DNA from 3 places in the Neobacillus sp. S1115 genome. Region 1 is predicted to be linked to each of the others. Evidence: predicted binding sites of a transcription regulator. Region 1 holds the regulator's gene; each other region holds the start of a gene.
What was found. The regulator Rex, encoded in region 1, represses fermentation and respiration genes when NADH is low (regulators of the CRP and FNR family bind a similar motif). The targets are predictions, from matches to a motif close to TTGTGAAATATTTCACAA.

Region 1 (4,754 bases):
TAGCTCTCGTGAAATGATTTACTTATTTTTTGCTTGATTTCTTTACGGTAGGCATCTTTCTCAGATTGAGGTTTATTCTGGATCCTTAGCCATTTATAATAGCCACTTGATGATACTTTAAGAACTTTGCACATCTTCGCCACAGCGTGCTCATCAGAGTGGGCTTGAATGAACGTATAAATTACGCTTGGTTTTTCGTGAAGATGTGCATGGCCTTTTTTAGAATTTCGTTTTCCTCTTTCAATTTTTGTATCTCTTTCTCGTGTTGCTTTTTCAGTTTTTCAAGTTCTGTGGGTGTAAGATAGTTTTCTCCAGCTTTCCCAGCACTTGTTTTAGTCCTGTAAGCTGCCACCCATCGACTAACAGTTTTAGGGGAGATCTCGAGTTCAAAAGCTACCTGGGAGGCTTTTTTCCCCTCCTCAACGATTAACTTTGCAACATATTCTTTATACTCTTGAGAATGATGTTTACCCATGTGAACACGTCCTTTTAAATGATGATTGTATTATAATCTAAATCTCATTTTTACGTGTCCACTTTTTAGACTAACCTCATGATACCTCCTATCAAGGACATTTCCACCCCCAATTTCACTCAAATTGTCCTTGATACCGTCTATAATGTTACGCCCCGCTCCATTAATTGACCTCTTTTAGAGCTATCAGCTGGTAAGCCTTAAAGAAGGAGTCACAGAACGCATCCCATTCTTCCGCGGCTTCCATCGATGCTTCACTTACTTCTCCTAAAACAGGTCTTTGCAGCAAGTCCTCTAGTTGGTCCGTAAACTTTTTAATCGTCTCTGAATCGGCTCCCTCAAGAACGCTTGCCACAAACTCGGCAGGTGAATACCAATCAGAAACCCTGCCCAAATCGCGGTAAATTTGCGTTAACAGCAGATTACGCGGTCCCTCCCACTGTTCGTTTACGACCACATCGCGGAAGATACGCGGCAGCGACGAAAATTCCTCCATTACTCCATGGCCGGCAAACACGGAGATAGCCTCCCGTAAAATTTCCGCTCCCTCATTCGTTGCACAGATTTTCTGCAGCAAGACAAGTTCACGCAGATTAAATAACTTTTTCCTAACTTCAATTGGATGGTCCGATTTAATTCCTGGATTAAGCGGCTTATCCAACTGCAAGAAAAGATTATAGATTTTGAATGCCCCCGCCGTCGTTCGCTCAGCGGCATGCTGGATTCGTTTCAACTTGCTTGCTGCGAGTGGATAGTCTTTTACCTTCTTCCCAAAAACACTTCGGAAATCACTGTACAAATTTGCCTCCCGAGAGGCCCTCAGCATAAACCCAGCACAGGCAATCCCAATTTCCAACCGCGACAAGGTCAATACAATTCCGACTGCAACTGCAATCCCCTTATCCTTTGGACCGATTGGATAGGCACGCGCCCCCTTATATTGAATCTCCCCAGTTGGCAGCTCGGCTGTTCCCAGCTTCCATTTGATCCGATTAATCTCGTACCCGTTGCGTTTCTCCTTCTCCTTATCCCCCGGAAGCCAGGATGGTACGATAAATGTCGAAACTTTGTCAGTTCCCGATATTTTTGCCGTCACCACAGAATAATCGGCATGAGCCGCAGAACAGAAAAACTTATTCCCATACAAACGATAACACTTGCCTTCCGGAACCGCCTCCAAAACATTAGCCGGCAAATCAGAACCACCCTGGATTTCTGTCATAAATTGAGCGCCAATGGCAAATTCGCCGTTTAGCCCTTCTTTTGTATGATGTAATATATCTTGAAGTTCTGGATATTCTTCATCCGGAAATTGGTCAAGCAAAGCCACTAAACCATGTGTACATGTCAGCGGACAGGTCACTCCTGCCTCACCCAGCTGATGGATCAGCATTCTTTTCACAAAGCTTTCCCAAGGTGTCATGTTACTGGAAAAAAGACCTTCTCCGAAAATTTCATTCTCTAATTGATGAACTTCTTGAGGACGAACAATCCGGTCAATCCGATGATTAAAAGCATCAAAGTGAAGCATATAGGGGCGGACTTCCGGTCTGGCAATTCTTTCGGCTAACCGGTTCCATTTTGCAGATACTATTGGTGAAAAGGATAATAGTTTTTCGTGGATTTGGCTGTGCTGAGAACCCGTAAATTTCTTGACCACTTTTTGTAAAAACGGTTCATCACGGTACCAATCAAGGTTGTCACGTTTTTCGAGAAATTCATCAAAGCTGTAAGAATTTTTTCCTCTTGCTTCTGTCTCTTGGGAAACAAGCTTCATAAAAACGCCACTCTCCTCATGAATGATAATTCATAATTTTCAATTTAATTTTAAATGTAAGGATATGGAAGCGTCAAATATAAGCAGAAAAACAAAAAAAGAGGCTGAATAATTCAGACCTCTCCTTTATTGGTGCGCCCTTCTATAACGGTATTGGTTCCACTGAAAATGAATAAAGCATCCGATGCAAAAACCTAGAATTGCCACAAAGGCAGCCACCGCGACAAGAATCGTGAACACATAGCCAACACCATTCCATCCCAGCAGGAATCCTACAAATCCAATTCCCAAACACGATACGGCAATTTTTTGATTAAATTGCTGCTGCTCCCAATCCTCAGGGATATAAGCCTTTGGGTCCTTTCTTAAAAATAGTTTTGCTATTTGCATAATCGGATTAAATTCGAATAAAAGACCAGACATACCGGCAACAAATGGTACTAACAAAAACCATTCCTGTCCGGATAACCATGTTAACACAACACTTAAAACAATTGTCCACTGGTTTGTTTTCACGAGCGGACGTGGGATTGAACGAACTGTTTCTGTCATTTTAATCCCAACCTTTCCTATTGGATTACAATAATTACTTGTGTAATCATTTTACCCGCTTCAACTCCTTTTGTATAGTGATCTGTTTAGGAAAAATGTTTCAAAACGAAAAATGGGCCTCTCACCATTTTGGCGAGAAGCCCATTGATTATTTATTCTTCTACTTCGTCGTTTGGATAATGCTTTAAAAAGTAAACAAGTGATTGCAGCTCCACCGCCAGGTCAATATGATGCACGCGGATCGATGAAGGTACATTCAGTCTCGCTGGTGTAAAGTTTAAAATCCCTTTTACATTCGTTTTCACAAGCTTATCTGTAATCTGCTGTGCAACCGGGGCCGGCACCGTCAAAATCGCCACCGAAATATTTTCATCGATCAAATACTGTTCTATATCGTCCATCGAATAAACGGGAACATCGCCTATCGAACCGCCAATTTTTCCGGGGTCCACATCGAAGGCGCAAGCGATTTTTGTATTATTATTTTTTAAAAAATTGTAGTGTAAAAAGGCTGTGCCGAGATTACCCACCCCGATTAACGCTACCTTTGTTAATTCATCTTGATCAAGTGTTTTCCGGAAAAACGATAACAAATAGTTTACGTTATAGCCGTACCCCTTTTTCCCAAGGGCCCCGAAATAAGAGAAATCCCTGCGAATAGTGGCCGAGTCCACCTTTACTGCTTCACTCAATTCTGCAGATGACACCCTCTGCTTGCCAGAAGAATGAAGGTTTTGTAAAAATCGATAATATAAGGGCAGACGCTTTGCTGTTGCCTGTGGTATTTTCATCGTTTCATTGGACATATTTCTCCCACCCTTCAATTTTAATGGATATATTAGATTTCTCTTCTAAAATCACCGTTTTTGCCGCCGGTTTTTTCCACCAGAAAGGTTGGTCCAATCACCATCCCTTTATCAACTGCCTTACACATATCATAGACGGTCAGGGCACAAACAGAGGCGGCTGTTAGCGCTTCCATCTCAACCCCCGTACTGCCTTTGGTTTTCACTGATGCAGCAATATGCAGTGTATATTGTTCCTGCCCGGCCTGCTCCCACGAAAAACTAATATTGATACCTGTTAATGGAATCGGGTGGCACATTGGAATGATATCCCATGTCTTTTTCGCTGCCATCACTGCAGCAACCTGGGCAACTGCTAAGACATCGCCCTTTTTCATTTCGTGGTTTGTGATTTTTTCATAAATTTCAGTGCTTACTGTTATGCTAGACTGGGCAATTGCCGTGCGTGCCGTTTCCGGCTTATCGCTGACATCGACCATCTTGGCCCGGCCTTCTTCATTAAAATGAGTAAATTCAGCCATAAAAAAATCCTCCTACAAAAAATAATACAATATTTTTATGTCCATGTGTGTGAAACTTTGAACTATCAGTATATTTTTTTATAATTCCATTAAAAATTTCACTTCATTGCCGACATTCGGGTAATACGGTAAACTAGTCGTAAGGTAATAGAGGTGAAAAAAATGATTTTATTACAGGTTAACCAATTACAAAAATATTATGGTGCTGAACTTATTTTATCGAATATAAAACTGGAATTACAAACCCGTGACCGTGTTGCCCTTGTCGGACGCAATGGAGCGGGGAAATCAACGTTATTGAAAATCATCGCCGGCGAAATGGGCTATGACGGCGGCGAAATCATCAAACCAAAGGATGTTACCGTTGGTTATTTGGCGCAAAATACGGGTTTGGAGTCCAATCTGTCCATTTGGGAGGAAATGCTGACGGTTTTTGAGAACCTGCAGGCGATGGAAAAATCGCTCCGGAAGCTGGAGAAGCAAATGGCCGATCCTGCTGTTTTCGGAGACCCAGGAAAATACGAACGGGTATTAAAGGAATATGATGAATTGCAAATAAAGTTTAAAGAGCAAGGCGGCTATCAGTATGAAGCCGATATCCGCTCTGTATTGCATGGGTTAAA
Region 2 (4,754 bases), 1.4 Mb from region 1:
AAAAGCTTCCAAACCATGGCGGTGTCTTTCTGAATTTTTACGAAAAAAATGCTGAGGGCGGGAGGAGTAATCCTTACCCTGCATTATTAGAAAGATTTGAATGAAAAAAGCGGAAGTCGCCTCCCAAGGTACTTCCGCTTTCCTCATTTACTGTCCAGCTTCAGCGCCTAGGGGCTCGCAGGTCTACAGCCAATCCGTCAAGAAGGCTAAAAGGCAGCCTTCTAGCCGGCTCGTCTTATGCCTGTCGCCCCTGTTCAAGGCACTTCCGCTTTTCTTATCATTGGATCTGGTCAAGCTCTTGTTGCATTTCTTGGAGCTGTCTTTGCTCAGCGACCGTCGAGTTGGCATAAGCAGAACTTAAGGCATTCTTGGCTTTGGCCACTGCCGTGTCGCGTTCACCTGGGCCGGCAGTTTTTGCCGATTCAACAAATCTACGTGCTTCCTGGAATAAACGGTTACCCATCGTTAAATTCCTCCAAGCGAGGATTCTTGCACATTGGCCATTTTCTGAGCTTCTGCTTCAGCGTAGGTCATGTGATAAGGAATCCGTTCTGAATGCTTGTTGACCGAATCCTTTCCTTGCTGGACAAAGCGTTTTGATTTGTTTGATCTACCCATTCGAATCCCTCCAATATGCTAAAAGCTCGGATTGAAACAGCTTAGCTGCTTCATCCATAGTATGCTCCAACATTGAGGGGTTCATATAGGTAAACAATGGTGAATAGGTGTAATTATTTTAACCGTAACAAATCCGTCAAATATTCTGCGACTCCATCTTCTTCATTGGTAAGAGTAACATCATTGGCAATATTTTTTACTTGGTCAATGCCATTTCCCATCGCAATTCCATAACCGGCGTATTCAAGCATTTCCAAGTCATTATCTTCATCGCCAAAGGCAATCACTCTTTGCTTGGAGATACCATAATAATCCGCCGCTTTCTTTAACCCTACTGCCTTATTTAAGCCGGACTTAATGATTTCGATAACATGCCATGGGGCAGCCCAGCTGCGGTGATCGATGACTTCGGCATGTGCATCAGATAGATGGTCGCGGATCTTCTTTAATTGGTCTTCCTCTGTATGGATGAGCAGGCTAGTTGGTGAATCCTTCAAATAATTACTTAAATCGCCCGTAGTAATATTGGGATGGCCAAAATTAAAAATCTCAATCAGCTTTTGGTCATGATAATGAAAATAGACATCATCCATTACTTCAGCGATGATATTATGAAAATGAAAGCTGCGGCAGGCCTCGACAATATCTTTTGCAACATGGATATCAAGCGGCTCATGGAAAAAGCCCCATTTCGGGTTCCGGGGATGATGCATGAAAGCCCCATTGAAATTAACGATCGGGGTATCTAAATCCAACTCTCGATAATACATTTCGCTGGAACGATATGGCCTCCCAGTGGCGATCATCACGATATGGCCAGCTTCTCTTGCTTTTTTTAAAACTTTCTTCGTTTTTTCCGAAATCGTTTTATCATCTTTTAATAAAGTTCCGTCTAAGTCCAATGCGATTAAATGTCTTTCTGTCATTTGAAACCTCTCTTTGGAAGTATTTGTTTCTATTATCAATATGTTATCAATTTATATTTAAACTGTAAAAAAATTCACTTCAAATGTTTCTGAAACGCGCTATACTGGTTTTCGAAATACCTTTTGTTATAATGGTTACAATAAAACTGAACAGGAGTGAAGATAAAATGAATGAAGATTTAAAAGAAAATATAATGGGTGCCCTTGAGCTTGTTATTGACCCTGAGCTTGGCGTCGATATCGTCAATTTAGGTTTAATATATAATACTGAAATGGACGACGAGGGAAAACTGACGGTTACAATGACATTAACAGCAATGGGTTGCCCACTTGCCGGAACAATTGTTGATCAGGTGAAAAGAGCATTGTCTGATATTCCGGAAGTCAAGGATGTCGATGTCAATATCGTCTGGAATCCTCCTTGGAATAAGGACATGATGTCCCGTTATGCAAAAATTGCACTGGGAATTCGTTAAGGGACCATCCGCAGCATGAAAAATAAAGTCATTTTAGTTAGTTCAAATCAGTTGGGCAAAGGCGACCAGGTTTTAGGAGAGAATGTTTTAGAGACTTTCTTTACTGTTTTAAAACAAAGAGAGGAACTCCCAGCAGCTGTTTTTTGCATGAACAGTGGGGTATTCACGTTGACTGAGGATTCCTTTGTATCCGTTCATTTAAAAGAGTTGGAGGATAAGGGTGTTAACATTTTTGCGTGTAAAACCTGTGCCGACCACTATGGTGTTAGTGAAAAATTGACAGTTGGCAAAATAAGCGGAATGGCTGACTTTGTTGAGCTTGCCTCCAAATACGAAGTTTTAACGATCTCATAAAACAGCAGAGCTTTTCGCTCTACTGTTTTTTTTCATTCACAAATCGTCCATATAATGAAAAAGGATTGTGAGGAAGTTCACTTTTTTCAAACATAAACATCTTTATAATACGAAGTAATAGGGCTATTTAGTTTGAACTAGCCGTTTTATAGGAGGCGTTTCAAGATGGATTTTAGCCGAGACTTTAATAAAGATCCGTTTATTGTGATATGGGAACTAACTCGAGCTTGTCAATTAAAATGTTTGCACTGCCGCGCAGATGCCCAGTATACGAGGGACCCTCGAGAACTTACGCTTGAAGAAGGCAAGCATTTGATTGATCAGATATATGAAATGAATAATCCGCTTCTTGTATTTACCGGCGGAGATCCGCTTATGAGAGAGGATATTTTTGAAATTACCAAATACGCAGTCTCAAAAGGGGTACGTGTTTCGATGACACCAAGCGCTACTCCTAACGTAACAATTGATGCGATGCGTAAGGCTAAAGAAGTCGGACTTTCGCGTTGGGCGTTCAGCCTTGATGGTCCTACTGCTGAGATTCATGACCATTTTCGCGGGACAGCGGGCTCTTTTGACTTAACAATGGAACGAATTAAATATTTACATGAACTGGAAATGCCGATTCAGATTAATACCGTAGTATCCAGATATAATTACGAACATCTTGATGAAATGGCGAAATTGGTTGAGGAATTAAAATGTGTTCTGTGGAGTGTCTTTTTCCTTGTTCCGACCGGAAGGGGACAGGTATCTGATATGATATCGCCTGTGGAGCATGAAAAGGTGCTAAGATGGCTCTATGATCTAAGCAAGCGGGTTCCTTTTGATATTAAAACCACGGAGGCGATGCATTACCGCCGTGTGGTAATCCAGCAAAAAATGCGTGAAGCCAAAGAAAAGACAGAGGAAATCAGCTATTTATCTGCGTTGACAGAAAAAGGCTTAACGGGCTCAATTGATGGTCTGGGCCGTGCACCAAAGGGTGTAAATGACGGCAATGGATTTGTGTTTATATCCCATATTGGGGATGTCTATCCGAGCGGCCTGCTTCCGGTTAAGGCCGGAAATATTAGGGAAACCCCTCTGGCGGAAATTTACCGCGAGTCGCCAATCTTTAAGGCACTTAGAAACCCAGATGGATTTAAAGGGAAATGCGGTGTCTGCGAATTCCGACATGTTTGCGGCGGCTCAAGATCAAGGGCATACGCCATGACTGGGGATTATTTAGAAAGTGAACCATTCTGCGTTTATATTCCTAAGGCTTTAAGAGAAAAACAGACACAATAAATTTATAGAGGCAATCGATTTTCGATTGCCTCTCTCAATAACTATTCAATGCTGCAATAAACAGTGGAACAATTTTCACAGCCAATTTCATCTTTTAAGTATTGCAAATCCAGGACGGTAATTTTACCTCGTTTAATGGAAATGATGTTATCACGCTTCAGTTCACTTAAGATACGGTTTGTACTTTCCCGTGAAGTGCCGCAGAAATTTGCCAGCTCTTGATTGGTCAACGGCAGGTCGATTAATATTCCATCACTTTTTGGTACTCCATAGCTATTGGTCATCCGGATTAAAGTTGAAAATAAGGCGCCGCGCTTTCCGTTTAGGACAAGGTCGCGGAATTTTGTCTGCGTTTTGCGGAAGTGATCGCTCATCCACTTCATAAATTCAAAGGCTAGCTTACTGTTTTGGAAAATTTCACTTTCAAGTACTTCTTTTTTTATTGCCGCGATTTCACCTTCTTCAAGAACCTTGGCACTTAATAAATATTTTGGACTATCAGTGAAAAGGGTTAATTCTCCGCAAATATCGTTTTCTCCGCAAATTCTTAGTGACAGCTCCCGCCCGTCTGCTGTAATTTTGCTGATTTGAATTTTACCGGAAATAATGACATATAATTCATCAGCGAGCATCCCTTCCTGAAATAGAAATCTTCCCCGTTCGCTTTTAAACTTCCGATCAGCAAATTTAAGCAGTTCTTTTATTTCAATTGAATGAGTTGGTTTCATCGTCGTAATCATTTTTCTCCACCCCTGTACTATATTTCTATATAAATAACTTGGATTCGTTAGTAACATTTTATATCAAGATTAGCCACGTAGAAGTAGTAAACAATGACAATATAGTGAAAACTGGACAATTTTTTTTAGGGAAATATGGATAGTGAAGAAAGTAACAGTATTTTTTAAATTCATCTGTTACAATGGTATAAAATGAGCTTCTTTATTTATTGGAGTTGATTAAATGGAAAAAACAATCATTACAGATAAATTTAATAGACCATTAAGGGATTTAAGAATTTCCGTTATTGATAGATGTAATTTTCGTTGTCAATACTGTATGCCAGCAGATCAATTTGGGCCGGATTTTG
Region 3 (4,754 bases), 1.8 Mb from region 1:
AAAGGGCAAGGAATCAAGATCTCTCGTTTACCCACACCTTTATAACTCCCCAGGTTAACCGGTCGCAAATCAACTTTGAAAAATCGAAAGAACCAATTGCCGCCAAAATTGTCGGGAAAAACGCAAAGGGAATTATTATCAAGGGGGCTCGCCTGTTAGCGACCCAAGGCGGTTTAACGGATGAAGTTCTAGTTTATTCAGCCGGCGGAGTGACAAATGACGCGGATGCCTATGCATTTTCCATCCCTTCTGATACAAAAGGACTTAAATTTCTTTGCAGAGAGTCGTTTGTAAGCGGTGAGTCAGTCTTTGATTATCCGCTCAGCTCGCGTTACGAAGAAATGGATACGATTTTAGTCTTTGATAACGTGGTGGTTCCGTGGGAAAGAGTCTTTTTTTACGAAAATGTCGATGCAGCAAATGAATTCATGGAGAAAAGCTCATTCTACCATCACGCCTACCACCAGGCCATCACTAGACAGGTTGTGAAAACAGAATTTCTATTGGGACTTGCCGAGTCCCTTTCGGATACAATCAATGTTTGCGGATATCAGCATATTCAAGAAAAACTTTCAGAAATCATCATCGGACTTGAAACGATGAGGGCGCTGCTGCTCAAATCTGAGGAAGAGGCGGAATTGGATGAGTGGGGTTATATGAGACCAAGCCTCATTCCTCTTAAAGTCGCTAGCAATGTCTTTCCAAAAATTTATCCTAGATTCAGCGAAATCATTCAATTAATTGGCGCGAGTGGAATGGTTACCTTGCCGACTGAAAAGGACTTTAATTCCCCTATAAAACAGGATTTGGAATCCTATCTGCAAGGCTCTAGAAAAAATGCTGAGGAACGCGTCAAGCTTTTTCGATTAGCCTGGGACCTGACGATGAGCTCATTTGGCACAAGGCAAACCCAGTATGAACGGTACTTCTTCGGCGACCCTGTCCGCTTGTCGAGCGGTTTGTATCATACCTATCCAAAGGAAGAATATTGCAAGCGAGTTAAAGATTTGCTCGATTTAAAAGAATAGGATATCCCTGCACACGGGATATCCTATTCTTCTAAATATTTTGATGTGTCACCTGCAACTTCGACAGCAATGGTCTTTTATTTTCCCAAGAAACCCGAACCGGCAGATTAAAAAATTGGCTAAGGCTCTCGCTCGATAACAGTTCATTGGTGTTTCCGTACGCAAAAACCTGCCCCTCCTTTAGCAACAAGGTTTTATTGAATACAGGCAGAATCTCTTCAACATGATGAGTAACATAAATGATGGCTGGTGCATTTGGATTTTTGGCAATCGTTTCGATTGATTCCAATAGTTTTTCACGGGCAATAAAGTCCAGACCGTTCGTTGGCTCGTCGAGAATCAGCAAAGACGGGTCAGCCATTAACGCGCGGGCAATTAACACCCGCTGTTTCTCCCCTTGCGATAAAGTTTCATAATTTCTGTTAGCATAATCGATGCAGCCAAGCTCCTCAAGTAAGGAAATGGCTTTTCTTCGTATTTCGTCTGTGGGAGTTTCATAGAGACCAATGGAAGCGAATGCTCCGCTTAGTACCACTTCAAAGGCATTATCGCCCGGGTGAAATTTTTCCTGAAGTGAGGATGAAACAAAGCCAATTTGCTTGCGCAGCTTTTCAGCAAGATAGGTTTTCCCAAACTCCATTCCTAAAACATTAATTTTTCCCTTTGTCGGGAAATTATAGGCGTTCAGCAAATTTAGGATGGCCGTTTTACCAGAACCGTTTAAACCGAATAAAACCCAATGCTCCCCTTTTCCTACTTGCCAATTGACATTTTTTAAAATCCATTTATCGCTCCGTTTGAGCGAAACGTCCTTTAGTTGCAGAATCATTATTTTACTCCCCTCTTATGATTGACTTTATACATAATATAGTATCAAAATTTTCCAAAAATAAAAATATTGAGAGTTTTCCACTCTAAAAAAAGCAATTATGAACATTCTTTGAAACTATTCTATTTATAAGTGTTTCCCCAACTTTCGCCGCATAATTCTACAAATTTCTTGGTTTACGATTGCTATATTTTGAACGTAAGGAAAATATTAATTTCCTATTGTTCAACATTTCACAATAAATGATTTTAGGGAGGAACAATCAATGGCATTGGAAGAAAAAATGTTACAGCAAAAGCAAACAGTCTCGGGTGTTGACCGATTAGCAGCTAATGCGGCTCAGGCAGCTACGGAGTTTCGCAGCTTTACGCAGGAAATGGTCGATGAAATTGTCAAGCAGTTGGCACTTGTTGCACTCGAGAACCACGATAAATTTGCCAGAATGGCTGTTGATGAAACGAATCGAGGCCTTTACGAAGATAAAATCACGAAAAATATGTTTGCAACAGAGATGATTTATCACACCCTTCGAAATCTGAAAACGGTCGGCATTATCAGTGAAAACGCGCATGAGGGCAGCTATGAAATTGCCGAACCTGTCGGGGTCATCGCCGCGCTGGTGCCTGTGACAAATCCCACATCCACTGTCATTTATAAATCTCTTATTTCTATGAAAACAAGAAATCCGATTATTTTTTCCTTTCACCCCGTTTCACAGAATTCGGGAAGGTTCACAGCTGAACTTCTAAGAGAAGCCGCTGTCCGTGCAGGCGCTCCTGAAAATTGTATTCAATGGATGGAAACTACCACTCTAGATGGTATCAATATGTTAATGAAGCATCCAAAAGTATCGCTAATTCTTGCGACGGGAGGTTCTAGCATGGTGAAAGCCGCATATAGTTCCGGCAAACCGGCAATTGGTGTCGGGCCAGGCAATGTACCTTGTTATTTCGAAAAAACTGCCAATATCAAGAGCTCCGTCCAAGACCTGATTATGTCGAAAACCTATGATAATGGAATGATTTGTGCCTCTGAGCAAGCATTAATCATCGATAAAGAAATCTATACTGAAGTCATTACGGAAATGATCGCCAATAACTGTTACTTTTTAAATGAGGAGGAAAGGAAACAGTTAGAAAAAGTAGCGATAAAAGAAGAAACCGGCTTCCTCAATCCGATGATTGTCGGCCTTCCAGCCTTTAAAATTGCCCAAATGGCCGGAATCGAAGTTCCATTTGATACCAAGGTTTTAGTAGTCGAGTTGGAAGGAGTAGGACCGAAATCTCCGCTATCCTGCGAAAAACTAAGTCCTGTCCTTGCCTGCTATAGGGCAAATAGTACGGAGGAAGCCTTTAACCTGGCAGAAGCCACATTAGAATACGGTGGACTCGGCCACACCGCTTCCATTCATACGGCTAATGACCAGATTGTTGAACAGTATGCAATAAGAATGAGGGCAGGACGGATCCTAATCAATACTCCTTCCGCCCAAGGGGCAACTGGAAACGTTTATAACGATTTACTGCCGACACTCACCCTGGGCACGGGCACATATGGAGGAAACTCGGTTTCAGTCAATGTCGGCGCCATGCATTTACTTAATATTAAAAAGGTCGCCAAACGCAATAATAACGCCCAAATCCTAAAGACACCGCCACAAATTTATTATCGTAAGAATTCTGTTCAGGCATTGGAAATCATCCCGGATATTAAAAGGGCATTTATTGTCACAAGCCCAAGTTCGGTGAAAAATGGTTATGTCGATAAAGTGCTCCATTTTCTAACGAAACGGCCTGATTTTGTCCACTATGAGGTGTTTTCTGAGGTGGAGCCTGACCCTAGCATCGAAACGGTCATGGCGGGTGCTGAATTGATGAGACACGCTAAGCCAAATATGATCATTGCCTTAGGAGGCGGTTCTGTCCTTGATGCCGCAAAAGCGATGTGGTTATTTTACGAGGATTCTGAGGCAAACTTTAACACTTTGAAACTGAAGACTCTTAATCCGAGAAAACGAGTTGTGACTTATCCGAAGCTTCGGGAGAAGGCTAAGTTGATCGCGATTCCAACTACTTCCGGAACAGGTTCGGAGGTTACCTCCTTTGCCGTCATCACGGATAAAAAAGCGAATATTAAATACCCGCTTTCCGACCCGGAACTATTACCAGATGTGGCGATCATCGATCCACAGTTCTCGATGACTGTTCCGAAGGAAATCACGGCAGACACCGGGATGGATGTCTTAACACATGCTCTTGAAGCTTTTGTTTCAGTCGTTGCCAATGATTTTACAGACGGACAGATTATTAAGGCCATTCAGCTAGTATTTGAGTATTTGCCAAGGGCATACCGTAACGGTTCTGATGAGCTGGCACGCGAGAAAATGCATTACGCTTCCACGATTGCGGGCCTTGCATTTAATAACGCCTATTTAGGAATTAATCACAGCCTTGCCCATGCTGTTGGCGCCGAGTTCAATATCGCTCACGGCCGCGCAAACGCGATTTTCTTGCCGCTTGTTATTCGCTATAACGCGGTGAAGCCGACGAAATTTACGCCATTTGCCGGTTATGAGTATTATAAGGCTGATAAACGTTATGCTGAGCTGGCAAAAATGCTGGGGCTTCCGGCACGGACAACGGAAGAAGGTATAGAAAGCTTGGTTGAAGCGGTGATCAGTTTGGCGAGAGAGCTCGATCTGCCGTTAAGTGTCGAGGAATGCGGTGTGAGCCAGCCTGTATATGAAAGCAAGATTGCCGAGATGGCCTTACATGCCTTTCATGATCCTGATACAAACGTCAATCCAAAGCGTCCATTAACTAGAGAACTGATGGAAATCCTGCGTCAAGCTTATAAAGGGGTATAGTTTTAATATATGGGAGGTGCCTCAAGCGGGG

Region 2: the regulator Rex is predicted to act here: its motif matches at 2,440-2,457, upstream of ACZ5B7_RS08315 (TIGR04053 family radical SAM/SPASM domain-containing protein).
Region 3: the regulator Rex is predicted to act here: its motif matches at 2,079-2,096, upstream of adhE (bifunctional acetaldehyde-CoA/alcohol dehydrogenase).

Annotation. Positions count from the first base shown of each region.
Region 1 covers NZ_AP038275.1:247,954-252,707, reverse strand. The annotation lists gene ACZ5B7_RS01425 (IS3 family transposase) at 1-170, opposite strand, end outside; gene ACZ5B7_RS01420 (transposase) at 182-475, opposite strand; gene ACZ5B7_RS01415 (acyl-CoA dehydrogenase family protein) at 639-2,252, opposite strand; gene ACZ5B7_RS01410 (DUF4395 domain-containing protein) at 2,379-2,804, opposite strand; gene ACZ5B7_RS01405 (redox-sensing transcriptional repressor Rex) at 2,957-3,610, opposite strand; gene moaC (cyclic pyranopterin monophosphate synthase MoaC) at 3,643-4,131, opposite strand; gene ACZ5B7_RS01395 (ABC-F family ATP-binding cassette domain-containing protein) at 4,294-4,754, shown strand, end outside.
Region 2 covers NZ_AP038275.1:1,692,946-1,697,699, forward strand. The annotation lists gene ACZ5B7_RS08285 (BsuPI-related putative proteinase inhibitor) at 1-104, shown strand, start outside; gene ACZ5B7_RS08290 (DUF3813 domain-containing protein) at 278-463, opposite strand; gene ACZ5B7_RS08295 (hypothetical protein) at 466-618, opposite strand; gene ACZ5B7_RS08300 (Cof-type HAD-IIB family hydrolase) at 732-1,544, opposite strand; gene ACZ5B7_RS08305 (metal-sulfur cluster assembly factor) at 1,712-2,020, shown strand; gene ACZ5B7_RS08310 (DsrE family protein) at 2,036-2,374, shown strand; gene ACZ5B7_RS08315 (TIGR04053 family radical SAM/SPASM domain-containing protein) at 2,540-3,664, shown strand; gene ACZ5B7_RS08320 (Crp/Fnr family transcriptional regulator) at 3,706-4,404, opposite strand; gene moaA (GTP 3',8-cyclase MoaA) at 4,628-4,754, shown strand, end outside.
Region 3 covers NZ_AP038275.1:2,071,037-2,075,790, reverse strand. The annotation lists gene hpaB (4-hydroxyphenylacetate 3-monooxygenase, oxygenase component) at 1-1,028, shown strand, start outside; gene ACZ5B7_RS10185 (ABC transporter ATP-binding protein) at 1,060-1,857, opposite strand; gene adhE (bifunctional acetaldehyde-CoA/alcohol dehydrogenase) at 2,123-4,723, shown strand.